DNA from 2 places in the Solidesulfovibrio carbinoliphilus subsp. oakridgensis genome. Region 1 is predicted to be linked to the other one. Evidence: predicted binding sites of a transcription regulator. Region 1 holds the regulator's gene; the other holds the start of a gene.
What was found. The regulator sigma-54, encoded in region 1, starts transcription at its own class of promoters, with help from an activator protein. The targets are predictions, from matches to a motif close to CTGGCACGGNNNNTGCTT.
Positions count from the first base shown of each region.

Region 2: DFW101_RS08460 (periplasmic heavy metal sensor) is a predicted target of sigma-54. The motif match lies at 3,190-3,207, and genes of this name have one in related genera.

Region 1 is NZ_CM001368.1:1,043,166-1,050,815, forward strand. Features, by position in the region: gene DFW101_RS04650 (manganese-dependent inorganic pyrophosphatase) at 1-586, opposite strand, end outside; gene DFW101_RS04655 (PTS sugar transporter subunit IIC) at 748-1,359, opposite strand; gene DFW101_RS04660 (PTS sugar transporter subunit IIB) at 1,647-2,108, opposite strand; gene DFW101_RS04665 (PTS sugar transporter subunit IIA) at 2,112-2,552, opposite strand; gene rapZ (RNase adapter RapZ) at 2,857-3,744, opposite strand; gene DFW101_RS04675 (PTS sugar transporter subunit IIA) at 3,833-4,285, opposite strand; gene hpf (ribosome hibernation-promoting factor, HPF/YfiA family) at 4,286-4,834, opposite strand; gene rpoN (RNA polymerase factor sigma-54) at 4,886-6,322, opposite strand; gene DFW101_RS04690 (KdsC family phosphatase) at 6,440-6,982, opposite strand; gene DFW101_RS04695 (CTP synthase) at 7,148-7,650, opposite strand, start outside.
Region 2 is NZ_CM001368.1:1,953,149-1,960,798, forward strand. Features, by position in the region: gene DFW101_RS08430 (flavodoxin family protein) at 1-110, opposite strand, end outside; gene DFW101_RS08435 (flavin reductase family protein) at 91-678, opposite strand; gene DFW101_RS08440 (flavin reductase family protein) at 678-1,244, opposite strand; gene DFW101_RS08445 (flavin reductase family protein) at 1,246-1,833, opposite strand; gene DFW101_RS08450 (nitroreductase family protein) at 1,845-2,360, opposite strand; gene DFW101_RS08455 (winged helix-turn-helix transcriptional regulator) at 2,517-2,918, shown strand; gene DFW101_RS08460 (periplasmic heavy metal sensor) at 3,241-3,810, shown strand; gene ribB (3,4-dihydroxy-2-butanone-4-phosphate synthase) at 4,364-5,008, shown strand; gene DFW101_RS08470 (GGDEF domain-containing protein) at 5,091-6,374, shown strand; gene lepB (signal peptidase I) at 6,540-7,139, opposite strand; gene lepA (translation elongation factor 4) at 7,331-7,650, opposite strand, start outside.

The DNA.
Region 1 (7,650 bases):
GGGCGGGGGTGCCGCCAACGGCCGACTTGACCTTGAACATCTCGACGCCAAGGCCCATGACGTCGGCCACGCCGGCGATCTTGGCCAGGGCCTCGACAGCGGCCTTGTCGTCAGCGGTGCAGGTCGGGGACTTGAACATGACGGTGTCGGACAGGATGGCGCACAGCATGATGCCGGCCATGGGCTTGGAGATCTCGACCTTGGCGCAGTCGTACATCATCTTGACCACGGTGCAGGAGCAGCCGACCGGCTTGACCAGGATGTCCAGGGGATTGGGGGTGGTCACGTCGCCGAGCTTGTGGTGGTCGTAGATGCCGATGACTTCGCCCTTGGCCAGGTTGTCCAGGCTCTGGGCCAGATCGGAGTGGTCAACCAGGATGATCTGCTTGTCGGTGGCGTCGGTGACGATCTCCGGAGCGGCCACGCCGAACTTCTCGAGCACGAAGGCGCTTTCGGGCGGAATCGCGCCCTGGGTGGCCGGCTTGGCATCCAGGCCCTTGGCCTTGTTCATCAGATCAGCCACGGCGATGGCGGCGGCGACGGAATCGGTGTCCGGATTTTTGTGACCAACGACATACAAAGCCATAGTAGTTTCCTCCTGGTGGTTTTCCCAAAACCCTGACGGGTTGGTAGCGAATTTGAAACTTGTGAAGAATATCCCAAAAGCCGTTCCTTGCCAAGTCAAATTCCCGTGGCAAGGATTGCTTTTTTGGGACAAAACCCCGGGAGGCGGCCGGCAACAGGCGCCTATACCAGGCACCAGACCACGGTCAGGGCCATGCCGCAGGCCAGGGCCACGTAGGCCGGCCGATAGCGCAGGGACAAAACCCCGCCCAGGCTGCCAAGGATCCACAGCTGGCTCCAGGTCGCGCCCGAGGAGCTGAGGTACGGCCAGACCATGGGCAAAAGCACATGGTAAAGGGCCACGAGCGCGGCCAGGACCACGCAGAAGGTCACGCCGTTTAGGACCGCCATGTCGAGAAAGGCCCGGCGGATGAGCCGGGCCGGGGAAAACGGAGCCCGAGAGCGCTCCCGGGCCGCGGTGTACCGGGACAGGACGATGTTCTCCATCACGCGCTGGGCCCCTTCCAGGGCCGCGAACAGGCGGCCGAGAATGCCGGTGGTTGCGGCCACGAACAGGGCCTCGGCCGGCGAGGTCAGCTGGAAGACGTACATGAGCGAGAGGCCGGCCAGGGTGGCGGCCGCGGCGTTTGGCGGAATGTGGGTGCCGGCCGGGATGCCGTCGAGCCAGAAGAGTTCGTAGAAAAGGCTCAGTTTGAGCGCCGCATCGAGGTCGCCGTGGACCGCGGCCCAGAAAAAGCCGATGACGATGGGCCGTTCAAGGAGCGCCGCGTTCAGGAAGAAACGGAACGACGAGAAAAGGACAAAAAAAAAGCGACGCCAAAAACATGCAGCAAGATATCGGCCTGATGGGTCATCGTTTCCATCCCGTCCGGGCTATTCGTTGTTGCCGATTGCGCCCGCCGTCCCCGCCGTGGCCGGGCGTTCCGAAAAAACGGCGTCGCCGGCGAGCGGTCGCCGAGTGTCGCGTCCTCGAAATTCGTGGATACGAATTTCGAGAATAAAATATTTAAATAATTATTTTTTTCTAAAAAATATGCGCATATTTTTTAGCGGACGCCACACTAGACCGCGCGCAGCTGCTGCGGATCGCTCGGCACGCAACGGTAATCGAGACGCACGCCCTTGTCCCGGAGAAAATCCAGGCAGGATTCGTCCTCCTTGGACAAGGCGACATGGGGGCAGACCTGCTTCTTGCCGGGCGCGTAGTGGAGGTTGCCGAGATTGAGGGCGGCAAAGCCGAGTCCCAATTCGTAGGCGGCCCTGGCGTCGCGGCAACCGGAAAAAAGGATCAGGGCGTCCTCGGATTCCAGCGGATTTCGCGACAAGAATCCCATGAGCGCGCCGACCGGCAAAAACTCGATGCGCACCCCGGCCGGGATGGCCAGCGACATGATCTCCTGGCGCAGGTAGTCGGCCGCCAGCTCGTCGTTGACCACAAGGATCGTCCGGGCGTGGGTGAAAGGCAGCCAGGACTCGATGATCTGGCCGTGCACGAGCCGATTGTCCACGCGAACAAACGCCATGGGCTATCCCTCGGCCACCTTTTTGCGCAGTACCTCGCCCGCGACCACGATCCCCTGGCATCCGGCCTGCTTGGCTTCGACGGCCAGGGTTTCGAGAGCCTTGGTCCGGGAACCGAGGATCTTGATCAGCATGGGCAGGTTGACGCCGGTGAGGACTTCGAGCCGTCCGGTGCCGAGGAGCGACAGGCTCAAGTTCGTCGGGGTGCCGCCGAACATGTCGGTCAGGATAAGCACGCCCCCGCCCTGCTCGGTGTCCTTGATGGCGGCCTTGAGCGTCACCAGGGTCTCATCCACCGGATGGGTCATGTCCACGCTGACGCACCGGCAGCGCTCCTGGGGTCCCAGGATGAATTCCGCCGCCTTGAGAAGCCATGCCCCGTAATCGGTGTGGGTGACCACCACCACGCCGACCGGCGCATCCGACCGGGATTGGACATTCGTCATTGTGTATCCGTAGGCGCAGGCCCATGGCGAGCGTCACATCAGGGGTTCTTTGCCGCAACGACACTGTTGCCGGCAGTGGCTCGGCACCGGAACAGGGGCCAGGCACGCAGAACGCGCCGCACCGCTGCCGGCCGATCCGGCCTGCCCCGGGCAGCCGGAAAAAACCAAGGGCGCGCGGTGCGCCCCGGCCGTCCCGTCCCGCCGTTGCCGGGCGCCTGTAAGGCTCCGCCCGGGTCCTTCGTCCGGCTCCGCCTGGGACCCCAAGGCCGCAGCCGCGGCTTCCCCGGCTGCCGGCAACGACGCCCTAGCCGCGTTCGATATGCCGGTGTTCCAGGGAAATATTATAGCCAGCCTTGGACAGGGTGTCAAAGACGGCCTCGGCCACGGCCACGGACCGGTGCCGTCCGCCGGTGCAGCCAAAGGCGACGGTCAGGCGGTAGCGCCCTTCCTGGGCATAGAGCGGCAGCAGGTAGAGCAGGAATTCCTGAAGGCGGGAAAGAAACTCCCGGCCAGGATCCGCAGCCAGGACATAGTCGCGCACCGGGGCGTCCTTGCCGGTCTGCTCGCGCAGCTCCCGGACGAAATAAGGATTGGGCAAAAAACGCAGGTCAAAGACCATGTCCGCCTCGGAGGGAGGTCCGTACTTGAAGCCGAAACTCATGACGTGGACTTTGAGGGTGCCGCGCGTGGTACGGATCGAAGCCCACTTTTCCTGCAACTTGCGGCGCAGGTCGTGGATGGAGAAATGGGTGGTGTCGAGCACCATGTCGGCCGCTTCACGCAAGGGCGTCATGCGTTCCCGTTCCTCGAGCACGGCCTGCTCGAGGCCCCGGTTGGCGCTTTCCAGGGGATGGGGCCGGCGCGTGGTGGCATAGCGGCGGATGATTTCCTGGGTGTCGGCCTCGAAAAAGATGATCTGCGGGGCCACGTTTTTCACCTTGATCTGGGCCAGGGTCACGCCCCAGTCCGTATCGAGGTCGGCTTGCCGCACATCCATGCCAAGCGCCAGGCCCTTGTAGCGCTGGCCGCCCTTTTCGTCGAAAAGATTGATGAGCTTTGGCACGAGCCCGACCGGCAGGCCGTCCACGCAAAAAAAGCCCAGGTCTTCGAACACCCGCAGGCCGGTGCTCTTGCCCGAGCCGGACAGCCCCGTCAAAATGACGATTTTCAGTTCCGTCGGCGTTTCTTCCATGGTGTCTTTGCCCCCCGCCCTCAAGCTCTAACCGATTCCTTGCGCGCTTGTGTGACGGCAAGCGCGCAAGGAGACGGTGCTACGCGTTTCAGGCGGCGGCGGTCAGAACCTGCCACAGGGCCGCGTCGTTTTCGGCGCTCAAAAAGGCGTGCCGAAACGATTCGTCGGAGAGGAGCCGTGAGATGTGGGCCAGGATGCGCAGGTGCAGGCCCGCCACGTGCTCCGGCGCAAGGACGAGAAAAAAGATGCGGCAGGGTTTGAAATCCAGCGCATCGAAGTTGACGCCCTTGAGGCTCCTGCCGACCGCGATGACGATCTTTTCGAGGCTCTCCATCTTGCCGTGGGGGATGGCCACGGTGTCGCCGATGCCGGTCGTGCCGAGGCTTTCCCGGTCAAGGAGCACCTGATGGGCCCGTTTGGCGTCAAAACCCGGCAGGCCGGCCGCAATTTTGGCGACCAGCTCGGCCAGCACTTCGGACTTGGACTCGGCCGCGAGCTCCCCGATCACGAATTCGGGCTGGAGATAGTCCTCGAGACGCATCTACACACCCGTTCCAGGATCGATCAGGCCGAAGTCGCCGTTGCGCAGACGGTAGATGACGTTGGGCCGTTCGGTTTCCGAATTGATGAACACCAGGAATTCGTGCTTGATGGTCCCAAGCTGCATGGCCGCCTCTTCCACGGCCATGGGCTTGGGCTCGTATTCGTTGGTCTCGACGATGGTCGGCGTGCGGGCCCCGGCGTTGTCGGCGTTGATGGTGATGACGTCCATGCGCACGGTCTCGGTCGACTGGCGGCGGCGGTCCTTTTGCTTCTCACGGAACTTCTTGGCCTGCGCTTCCACCTTGTCGAGGATCATGTCGATGGTGGAATACATGTCCTCGGACACCTCATGGGCCGAGATATGCATATTGTCGGCCACGAAGATCACGTCGGCCATCTGGCGGGTCTTTTCCACGGCCAGATTGACCTGCAGTTCGGAGGCGTCATTGGCGGAAGCATATTTGGCAAGCTTTTCCAGACGCTTGCGAGCGTAGTCGCGCAAATGGTCGGAAGGTTCGAAGTTCTTGAAATTAAAAGTGATGTTCATGAGATCCTCCAGATGGCGTGGTATTGGGCCGGGGAAGCCCGGCCCGAAGCATCAGAAAATTTCCTTGCGCTTGGACGAGGATTCAATGCCCATGGCCGTGCGGTATTTGGCCACGGTGCGCCGGGCGATGTTGATCTGCAACTCGTCTTTGAGCATATCAGCAATGGCCTCGTCGCTGATAGGCTTTTTGGCATTCTCCCCGGAAATAATCCGCTTGATCATGGCCTTGACCGATTCCGAGCCGACCGTGCCGCCGTCGTCGAGGTCAAGGGAGCTGTTGAAAAAGAACTTGAGCTCGAAAATGCCATGGGGCGTGGCCACGTACTTGTTGGACGTGATGCGGCTGACGGTCGATTCGTGCATGCTGATGTCGTCGGCCACATCCTTGAGGATCAACGGCCGCAACCGCGTGACCCCCTCCTCGAAGAATTCCCGCTGGAACTTCACGATGCTCTCAAGGACCTTGTACAGGGTCCGCTGCCGCTGGTAGAGGCTTTTCATCAGCCACATGGCCGAGCGCATCTTGTCCTGGAGATAATCCTTGTCCTTGTCGTTTTTCGGATTGATCTCCGCCATGTAGGTCGTGTTGACGTTGAGCCGCGGCATGCCCTCTTCGTTTAAAATAATCACGAATTCGCCGCCGTATTTGTACACAAAGGCGTCCGGGCTCACGAAAATGGGATCGCCCGAGCCGTAGCTGGCTCCGGGCATGGGATTGAGGGTCTGGATCAGCTCAAGGTATTCCTTGAGTTTTTCCATGGTGATATGAAATTTTTTGGCCAGCGGCTTGTAGCGTTTCTTCTCCAGGTCTTCGAGGTGGTCGCGCACAAGCTCGATGAGGATGGTGTCCTCGTAGCCGTAGACCTCGATCTGGGTGAGCAGGCATTCGCTCGGGGTCCGGGCGGCCACGCCCACGGGGTCGAACCGCTGGAGCCGGTGGAGCACGGTCTCCACTTCGGGCACCGAGGCTCCGGCCATCTGGGCCAGTTCTTCGAGGGAAGCCCGCAGGTAGCCCGAGGAATTGAGGCTGCCGACGATACTCTCCCCGATCTCCAGTTCCTTGGCCGTGAAATTCGACAGGCGCATCTGCCAGCCGAGGTGCCCTTCGAGGGAGGGTTTGGAGGCGAGCCTGGCGTCAAAGGCCATGCCCTCCTCGGGCATCTCCGACTCCCGGGATTGGGACTGGCGGCCGGTGCTGGCGAAATCGCCGAGATAGTCGTCCCATTCGGCGTTTTTGAGGAGTTCCTTTTCCATGGCCGCGTCGCTGGAATTCCCGGTCGGCCCCAGGTTGTCCTCGGCCATGGTCCGCTCCGGTTGGCGGTCCTCCTCGATCGATTCCTCCAGAAGGGGGTTTTCCAAAAGCTCCTGCTGCACGCTCTCCAGCAGCTCGAGCCGGGAGAGCTGCAGGAGTTTGATGGCTTGCTGCAGTTGGGGAGTCATCACCAGCTGCTGGGAGAGTTTGAGCTGCTGTCGCAGTTCCAGGGCCATGTCTACCGCCGTGCGAGGTCCTTTGGATGTTGGTGCGAAAAGCGGGGGCAAGGCCGACGCCCCGCCCGCTCAACAAAAAGCATGCCACAATCGAAGGATCGTGGCAATCGGCACGGCTTACCCTTCCGGGAGGAACCAGGCGTAGGCCGCTTCGAGACGGCCGCTGGCCTGAAGCAGGAACCGGATGGCCTCGCGCACCGCCCCGTGCCCGCCGGGACGGCTGGCCACCCACAGGGCCAGGTCCATGATTTCCGGCTGGGCGTCGGCCACGGCCATGGGCAGGCCGACCAGACCCATGGGGCCGGCGTCCACCCAGTCGTCGCCGAGGTAGGCGGCCTGGCCGGGGGAAAGCCCCAGCCGCCCGAGGATGCCGGTCAGGATCGGAACCTTGTGGTGGTGGCCGGGATGGTACTCGCCAATGCCCAGTTCCTTGATGCGGGCGGCCACGGCCGGACTGTCGAGGCCGCTTATGACCGCCACTTGCAAGCCCGCCATCTGGGCGGCCTTGATGCCGAGGCCGTCGTGGGCGTGAAACCGTTTGGCGATGCCGCCGTGGGCGTCGACATAGAGGCCGCCGTCGGTCAGGACGCCGTCCACGTCAAGGACGAGCAAGGCCACGTCCCTGGCCCGCGTCGCGGCCAGCTTCGCATCCTGCGCCATACCACCCGCCTCCTCGCGCCGCCCGGCCCCGGCGGGACGACCCGAGGCGACGCCGTCCGCTCATGCCGCGTTCTCGAAATCCGCGCATACGAATTTTGAGAACAACAAATTAGAATATTTATTTTTTTCTAAAAACTATGCCCCTGCTTTTCAGCGAACGTCGTGCTAGCCCTTGTACCGCTTGGCCGCCTTCACGAATTCCCGAAAGAGCGGATGCGGACGCATGGGGCTGCTCTTGAACTCCGGGTGGAACTGGCAGCCGAGGAACCACGGATGGTCCGGCAGTTCCACGATCTCGACCAGCTCGCCGTCCGGCGACAGGCCGCTTAAGACCATCCCGCCCTCTTCAAACGAGGGAGCGTAGGTCTTGTTGAATTCGTAGCGGTGGCGGTGGCGCTCGGAAATCTCCTCGGCGGCGTAGGCCGCGGCGGCCTGGGTTTCCGGCTTGACCCGGCAGGGGTAGGCTCCCAGGCGCATGGTCCCTCCCTTGTCGCTCGACGGGTCCCGGTACTCGGTCTTCTGGGTGCGGCAGTCGAACCATTCGCGCATGAGGTAGATGACCGGGTGCGGCGTGGTCAGGTCGAATTCCTCGGAATTGGCGCCGGAAAGCCCCAGGACGTTCCGGGCGTATTCGATGACCGCGCACTGCATGCCAAGGCAGATGCCGA
Region 2 (7,650 bases), 910 kb from region 1:
ACGAGCTCGGTCTCGATGCCTTCGGCCTCGAGCTCGACCATGGCCGTGCGCAGCATGATGGCCGTGTTGCCGTCCTTTCGGGCGCTGCCGTTAATCGCCAGAACTTTCATGGTCCGTTCCTTTCTTGAGGGCTTTGCCCACGCTCCAGGCCTGGGCCACGACCGGGCCGAGCGCGTGGTAGCGGTTGTCGGGCATGGTGAGGAGAAGGGGTTTGTACTTGTCCACGTCCGGCCGGCCGGCCGTCAGGACCTCCCCGTCAGCCCAGCCGGCCTTGATCTCGCCGATGAAAAAGGCGTGGTGCTCGAACTCCACCGTCTGGGTCAGGCTGACCTCCAGGCACACCGGGCACTCCCGGATCATGGGCGCGTTGCCGAGGTCGCCGTAGAAGACGTCGAAGAGCGCGGCCTTGTCGACGTTGCGGCCGGAAACCAGGCCGCAGTAGTCGGCCTTTTCCAGGAGGTCCCGGCCGGGCAGGCAGACGGAAAACGCGCCGGTCTGGCGGATGCCCTGGCCGGTCCACTGGCGGTGGTTGATGGCCACGCCGATCAGCGGCGGCTTGTGCCCGACCCGCGTCACCCAGGCCGCAGCCATGAAGTTGGCCCGGCCCTCGACCGTAGCCCCGACCAGGGTCATGGGCATGGGGGGCAAGAGGTCGGGATCGACCTTCATTTTCTCCATTATTTAAACTCCTTACCAATGGAAAAGCCCTGGCCGAGAAGCCGGCCGAGACCGTAGTAGCTGCGGTCGGAAGGAGAGTAGATCATGGGCCTTATCAACGTCGGATCGGGATTGCCCTCCTTCATGGCCGCCTCGTCGACCTTGACGTCCAGGATCTCGCCGACGAACAGGGTGTGCATGCCGAGGTCTTTGACGTGGACCACCTTGCATTCGATGGTCAGCGGGCATTCGGCCACGTAGGGCGCGTCCACCAGTTCGCTCCTGACCGGCGTCCAGCCGAGGCGTTCGAACTTGTCGTGGTCGCGGCCGGACACGATGCCGCAGTAGTCGGCCTGGGCGGCCTGGGACTCGGAGGGCACGCTCACGGTGTAGGCTTGCCGCTCCATGATGGCGGCATAGGAATGCCGGGGCTTTTGCAGGGAGACGGTCAGACACGGGGGCTTGGAACAGCAGATGCCGCCCCAGGCCGCGGTCATGAGGTTGGGCTTGCCGTCGGCGTCGTAGGTGCCGACCAGCCAGGTCGGGGTCGGCAGGGCCATGGTCTTGGGGCCGATGGATACTTTCATGTCATCTCCCTTCTTCTTCGGTTTGTTGCGGCTGGTAGTCCCGGCCGGCCCGCCAGCACGGGGCCACGGGCTCGCCAAGGGACCAATACCAGCCGCTGGCGTAGTCAAAAAGAAGCGGCTTCACCTTTTCCAGGTCGACCTTGCCCTTGTCGAGGGCCTCCGGGGCCACGTGGCTGGCCACCAGTTCGCCCACGAAGACCTCGTGGGCCGGCAGGTCGATCACTTGGTGGAGCTTCAGTTCCATGTTGACCGGGCATTCCCGGATCATGGGCGCGGTTTCCAGTTCTCCGTAAAACACGTCGAAAATCCGCGACTTGTCCACCTTGGCCCCGGAGACGATGCCCACGTAGTCCGCGGCCAGGACCATGGACTTGGTGGGCAGGCAGATGGAGAAGGTCCCGGTCTGGTGGATGCCCTTGGCCGTGTGGCGGAATTTTTTGAGGCTGACGGTCAGGTACTGGGGGGCGACGTTATTTAAGATGCCGATGTGGGCGATGGCCAGGAAGTTGGCCCGGCCCCCGACCGTGGCCCCGACGAGGGTCGAGGGCATGGGATAAAGCGCGCAGGTCGGGCCGATGTTGGTGTGCATAGGCCGGCCTCTTACCACACGTTGCGGTGGATGCGCTCGGGTTTGAACCGGTCCACGCGCCGAAACTCCTGGGCCGGGTGGCCGATGACCACCAGGGCGTGGGCGGTCACGCCTTCGGGGAACTGCAAGAGCTTGCCCAGGCCTTCCATGCGCTCGGGCCGGGGGTAGATGCCGCACCAGACCGTGCCGAGGCCAAGGCCCCGGGCGGCCAGCATCAGGTTTTCCACGGCCGCCGAGCAGTCGAGCGTCCAGTAGCCGAAGCCCGGGTATTTTTCGAGGGACAGCTCGGCCGCCACGGCAATGGCCATGGGCGCGCCCGTGACCATGGCCGCGTGGGCGTGGATGGCCGGAATGGCGTCGAGGACGGCCCGGTCGGTGATGACCACGAAATGCCAGGGTTGGGCGTTGCCGGCGCTCGGCGCGGCCATGGCCGCCCGCAGCACGGTCTCGCAATCGGCCTCGGACACCGGCTCGGGCGTGAAGGCCCGGATGCTGCGCCGGGTGTGGAGGGCTTCGAAAAGATCCATGGGAGCCTCCTTGATGGTTTCCGCAGTTGGTTTCCGCTTTACGCTTTGGGCAAATTCTGCCAGTATACCCGGAAAAGCAAGTAGGCACAAAAAAGTTCTGTAGTACCCTTTTGGATACCAATGGGTGCCGCCTACCGGCCACAAGGAGGACCAGCCATGGGAGATTCCCCGACGCCATGCGGCCGCAGGCGCTGTCGCGGCAAGGAGTATTCGTGCAGCATGGAGCTGTCGCTGGCCGTCATCGGCGGCAAGTGGAAGCCGCTTATCCTGTGGCACCTGCGCGGCGGCGGCACCATGCGGTTCTCGGCCCTGCGCCGGTCCATGCCGATCATCACCCAGAAGATGCTGACCCAGCAGCTGCGCGAACTCGAGGCCGACGGGCTCATTTCCCGCACGGTCTACGCCGAGGTGCCGCCCCGGGTGGAATACGGCCTGACCGAGCCCGGATGCGACATCATCCCCATCCTGGAGGCCCTGTGCCGGTTCGGCCGGGACTTCGAGAACCGCTTCGGCGTGGAAGAGGCGGCGCCCCCGGCCGTGCGGGCCGTGGCGCCCTGACCGCCCCGGCTAATTTGACGACAGATGTATGGAATTCGCCCGGATTCCATCCTTTCCCCGTATAGATTCTAGCCGGATGCCGGCCACCGGTTTGCCCGGCCGCCCTCTTCCGCCGGCGGCGACACGCCGGACGTCTTCCGGCCGAGGCGGCCCGCCCGCTGCAGGTTTTCCCTAAAACCTGCAGCTTTCAAGCGTGTTGCCGCAGCAGCCTCCCCAAGCCCGCCTTCCGGGCCGGCCGCCCGGACTTCTTTTTTCCCGCAACCATTCCCCCCTGGCATGCCCCGTGCTATGCTCACCGGCAAATCCCACAGGAGGCTCTCCCATGCGTAACAGCATTCGTATTCCCGCCATTTTGGCCCTGACCCTGGCCCTGGCCGTTCCGGCCCTGGCCCAGACCCCCATGCAGCACCCGGCCGGCGGCGCCATGGCCATGCCGGCCGCCAAGGCCGTCCCGGCCGCCGATCCGGCCAAGGCCGACCTGCTGCACCAGGAATTCGTGGCCAAGACCGCCGAACTCCACGGCAGGATCACGGCCCGGGAAGCCGAGCTCGAAGCCCAGCTGGCCACCAACCCCGACGAAACGGCGGCCGTGAAAAAGCTCACCGCCGACATCGCCACCCTGCGCGGCCAGCTCTTCGAACAGGCCACCCTCTTTCGCATCCGCTACGCCAAGGAGACCGGCACCCCCATCCGCGACACCCGGGGCGTGATGGGCCACATGGGCAAGGGCATGATGATGGGCGGCAAGGGCATGGACGGTGGCTGCATGATGATGGGCAAGGGCATGATGGGCGGCCACGGCATGGGCAAGGGCGCGATGCCGGGCATGGACATGGGCGGCATGGACATGGCCAAGGACGCGGCTCCGGCCGGCACGGCCAAGACCAACTAGTCCTCGGACCTTCCAACACAAGGAACAAACCATGCGCAGCCCCCTCGCCGCCAGGCTTCTGCCCGCCGAAAGGCCCGCCGGCATGCCCGGCCTGTAGCCCGGCCCCGTCTTTTCCAAACGGCCGGGCCCGGGGCCCGGCCGCTTTTTTGCGCCCCGCTCCCCTTGCCAACCGTCCGGGCCGGCGCTACAACCCGCCCGTTGTCCTCAGGGCGGGGTGGAAGTCCCCACCGGCGGTATCCCGGAAAACCGGGGAGCCCGCGAGCGCTTTTCGCCCGTGCGCCACAGGGACGGCCGCAGCCGGCCGCTCCCGGACGGAGCCTCCTCCGTGGGCGCGACGCCGGGGCCACTCCACGGGCCCTGCGCGGCGGAAAGGTCAGCAGACCTGGTGCGAGGCCAGGGCCGACGGTCACAGTCCGGAGTGAAGAGGAGAAGACGGCATTTCCCCGCCGCCGGGTCGTTCCGGCGCGAGGCCGGCGGTTCGCATGGGCGACCCGCGCGGCCGTCTCAATTTCCGCCCTGATTCTGGCCTTGCAACTCACGCATGGAGTGCGCCATGAATCAGTCCTTTTCAGGCACCGAGTCCCAGTTCAAAAGCGTCACCGACGCCATCTCGGCCCTGCGCCAGGGCCAGGGCATCCTGGTCACCGACGACGAGGACCGCGAAAACGAGGGCGACCTCATCTTCGCGGCCGAAACCCTCACGCCCCCCCAGATGGCCATGCTGATCCGCGAATGCAGCGGCATCGTCTGCCTGTGCCTGACCGAAGAAAAGGCCCGGGAGCTCGAGCTGCCGCCCATGGTGGCAGTCAACACCTGCAAGAACGGCACGGCCTTCACCGTCACCATCGAGGCGGCCCAAGGCGTCACCACCGGCGTGTCGGCCGCCGACCGCGTGACCACGGTCAAGACGGCCACGGCCCCGGGCGCCAAGCCGTCCGACCTGGCTCGGCCCGGCCACGTCTTTCCCTTGATCGCCAAGCCCGGCGGCGTGCTGGCCCGCCGGGGCCACACCGAGGCCACGGTGGACCTGGCCCGGCTGGCCGGCTTCGCCCCGGCCGGCGTCCTTTGCGAACTGACCAACCCCGACGGCACCATGGCCAAGGGCGGGCAGATCGAGGCCTTTGCCGCGGCCCACGGCTTTCCGCTGGTGACCGTGGCGGCAATCGCCGCCTACCGGCAGGCCATCGGCGACCTCTAGCCCCCTTCCCGGGCCGGGCGCGAGACCGTCTCGCGCCCGGCCCGCCTTGAACATTTCCTCCAACTCGCCTAGGCTTGGAGGCATGCCCCCGCCAGCACGCGACCAGGCCGACGCACGCAGCGGCCGTTACAAGCGCGGCCTCACCCTGCGCTATGTCGCAGCCCTGTGCCTGGTGGCCGCCCTGGCCCTCCTGTCCTACGGCGTCTTCCGCCATATCGGGGCCACCATCGACCGGTCGGCCGCCATCACCGCCATCAACGGCTCCCAGCGCCTGCTCATCCAGCGCGTCCTGGCCCAGTGCCTGCTCCTGGCCGCCGCCGATGACGAGGAAGCCCGGCGCGACATCCGGGCCCATCTGGCCCGGGCCGTGGACACCCTCGAAGCCAACCACGCCCACCTGCTGGCCGACCTCGGCGATCCCGGCTCCCTGGCCGCCCACTCCCCGGAGCTGGCCGCCCTCTACTTCAAGCCGCCCTACGAGCTCGACCGGCGCATGCGGTTTTTCCTGGACGCCACCCGGACCTTTTACCGCTCCGACGCCGGCCGCCCCGCCCTGTCCGATCCGAAATTCCTCGACGTTCTGGCCTTTGGCCAGGACGAGCTGCTGCGCGACCTCGGCAAGGTGGTCCAGGAATACCAGCGCCAGGCCGTCGGCCGCCTGACCATCCTGCGCCGGGTCGAGCTGGCCACCACCGTCGGCATGCTCGCCCTGCTCGCGGCCGTCGGCCTTTGCATTCTGCGCCCCATGGTCCGCCGCATCTGCGCCGACCGGGAACGCCTGGAAGGGGCCAACGAGGCCCTGACCGAACTGGCCGTCACCGACCAGCTGACCGGGGCCTACAACCGCTTGAAGTTCAACCAGGTCATGGAGCACGAGATCAAGCGGACCGGCCGCTACGCCGAACCGCTCTCGGTTATCATGTTCGACATCGACCGCTTCAAAGTCGTCAATGACACCTACGGCCACGCCGCCGGCGACGACATGCTGCGCGAGCTGACAAGGCGGGTCCAGGCCGCCATCCGGGCCGTGGACTGGCTCTTTCGCTACGGCGGCGAGGAATTCGTGGTGGCCGCGCCCCACACCGGCCGGGCCCAGGCCGCCGTCCTGGCCGAAAAACTCCGCGCCCTGGTGGCCGGCGCCCCCTTCCCCCACGGCATCGCGGGCAGCATCAGCCTCGGCGTTACCGAGCTTGCCCCCGGCGAGACCGTGGAGGAACTCATGCAGCGCGTGGACGCGGCCCTGTACGAGGCCAAGAATTCGGGAAGGAATCGGGTGGTCGTCGCGGAAGCGGGGAAGAGCGAAGAGGCCTCCGGCGGCCGGGGGGGATCATCCCCCCCGGACCCCCTGGGCGGGAACGTCGGGTAGGCTTGGCGGAGAGTCGATGGGCCGGGAATGCGCTGTCGGAAACTGGCTGTTTGGGGGTGTCGGCGGCCTTGGCCGGGCTTTGACGGCCAAGGCCGCCGACGCCCCCGGACAGGGAGGGTCCGGGAGGGGGTAACCCCCTCCCGGCCGCCGGAGGCATCCCCTCTCCTAATTGACCATGCGGCCGATGCGGTTCCAGCGGATGTCGGCCGGCCCGTCCCAGGACCAGTAGATGATCCAGGCTTTGCCGCGGATCTTTTCCTTGTCGACAAATCCCCAGAAGCGGGAATCGTAGGACTCGTCGCGGTTGTCGCCCATGACGAAGTACTTGCCTTCGGGCACGGTGATGGGGCCGAAGTTGTCCCGGCGCGACTGGATGCCCGGATCGGTGTGCTTGATGTAGGGCTCGGTGAGCTTCTCGCCGTTGCGGAAGACGGCCTTGTCCTTCATTTCCACGACATCGCCGGGCACGCCGATGATGCGCTTGATGAAGTCCTTGGAGGTGTCTTCCGGGAACTCGAAGACGATGACGTCGCCCGCCTTGGGCTCTTCGAGCGGCAGGACGACCTTGTCGGTGAAGGGGATGTGGGTGCCGTAGAGGAACTTGTTGACCAGCAGGTGGTCGCCGATAAGGAGCGTATCGAGCATGGAGCCGGAGGGTATCTTGAAGGCCTGGACCACGAAGGTGCGGATGACAAAGGCCAGCACCAGGGCCACGGCCAGGGCTTCGAGGTATTCCAACAGCAGTTTTTGCCATCTCGGATTCATCGTCGCAATTCCTTGTTGTTGTTTGGGAGGGGAACCGGAGGGGCGGCGCGCCGGCGCATGGGGATATGGCCTGGCCCGGCCGTGGGGCCAGGCGGGGAGGCAGCGCGCCTGGCCGCGCTCCGGACCCTTATACCTTCCCGCCGGGGTCAGGAAAGCCCTTTCTGGCAACCCGTTGATTTCAAAACGGCGGTCTAGTCCTCGCCGGCCTTGAGCGCGGCCAGGAAGGCTTCCTGGGGCAGTTCGACGTTGCCCATGCGCTTCATGCGCTTCTTGCCTTCCTTCTGCTTTTCCAGAAGCTTGCGCTTGCGCGTAATGTCGCCGCCATAGCATTTGGCCGTGACGTTCTTGCCCATGGGCGAGTTGCGTTCGCGGGCGATGATCTTGGTGCCGATGGCCGCCTGGATGATGACCTCGAACAGCTGGCGCGGGATGACGCGCTTGAGCCGCAGGGCCAGGGCCCGGCCGTAGGTGTAGGCGTTGTCCCGGTGCACGATGACGGCCAGGGCGTCGA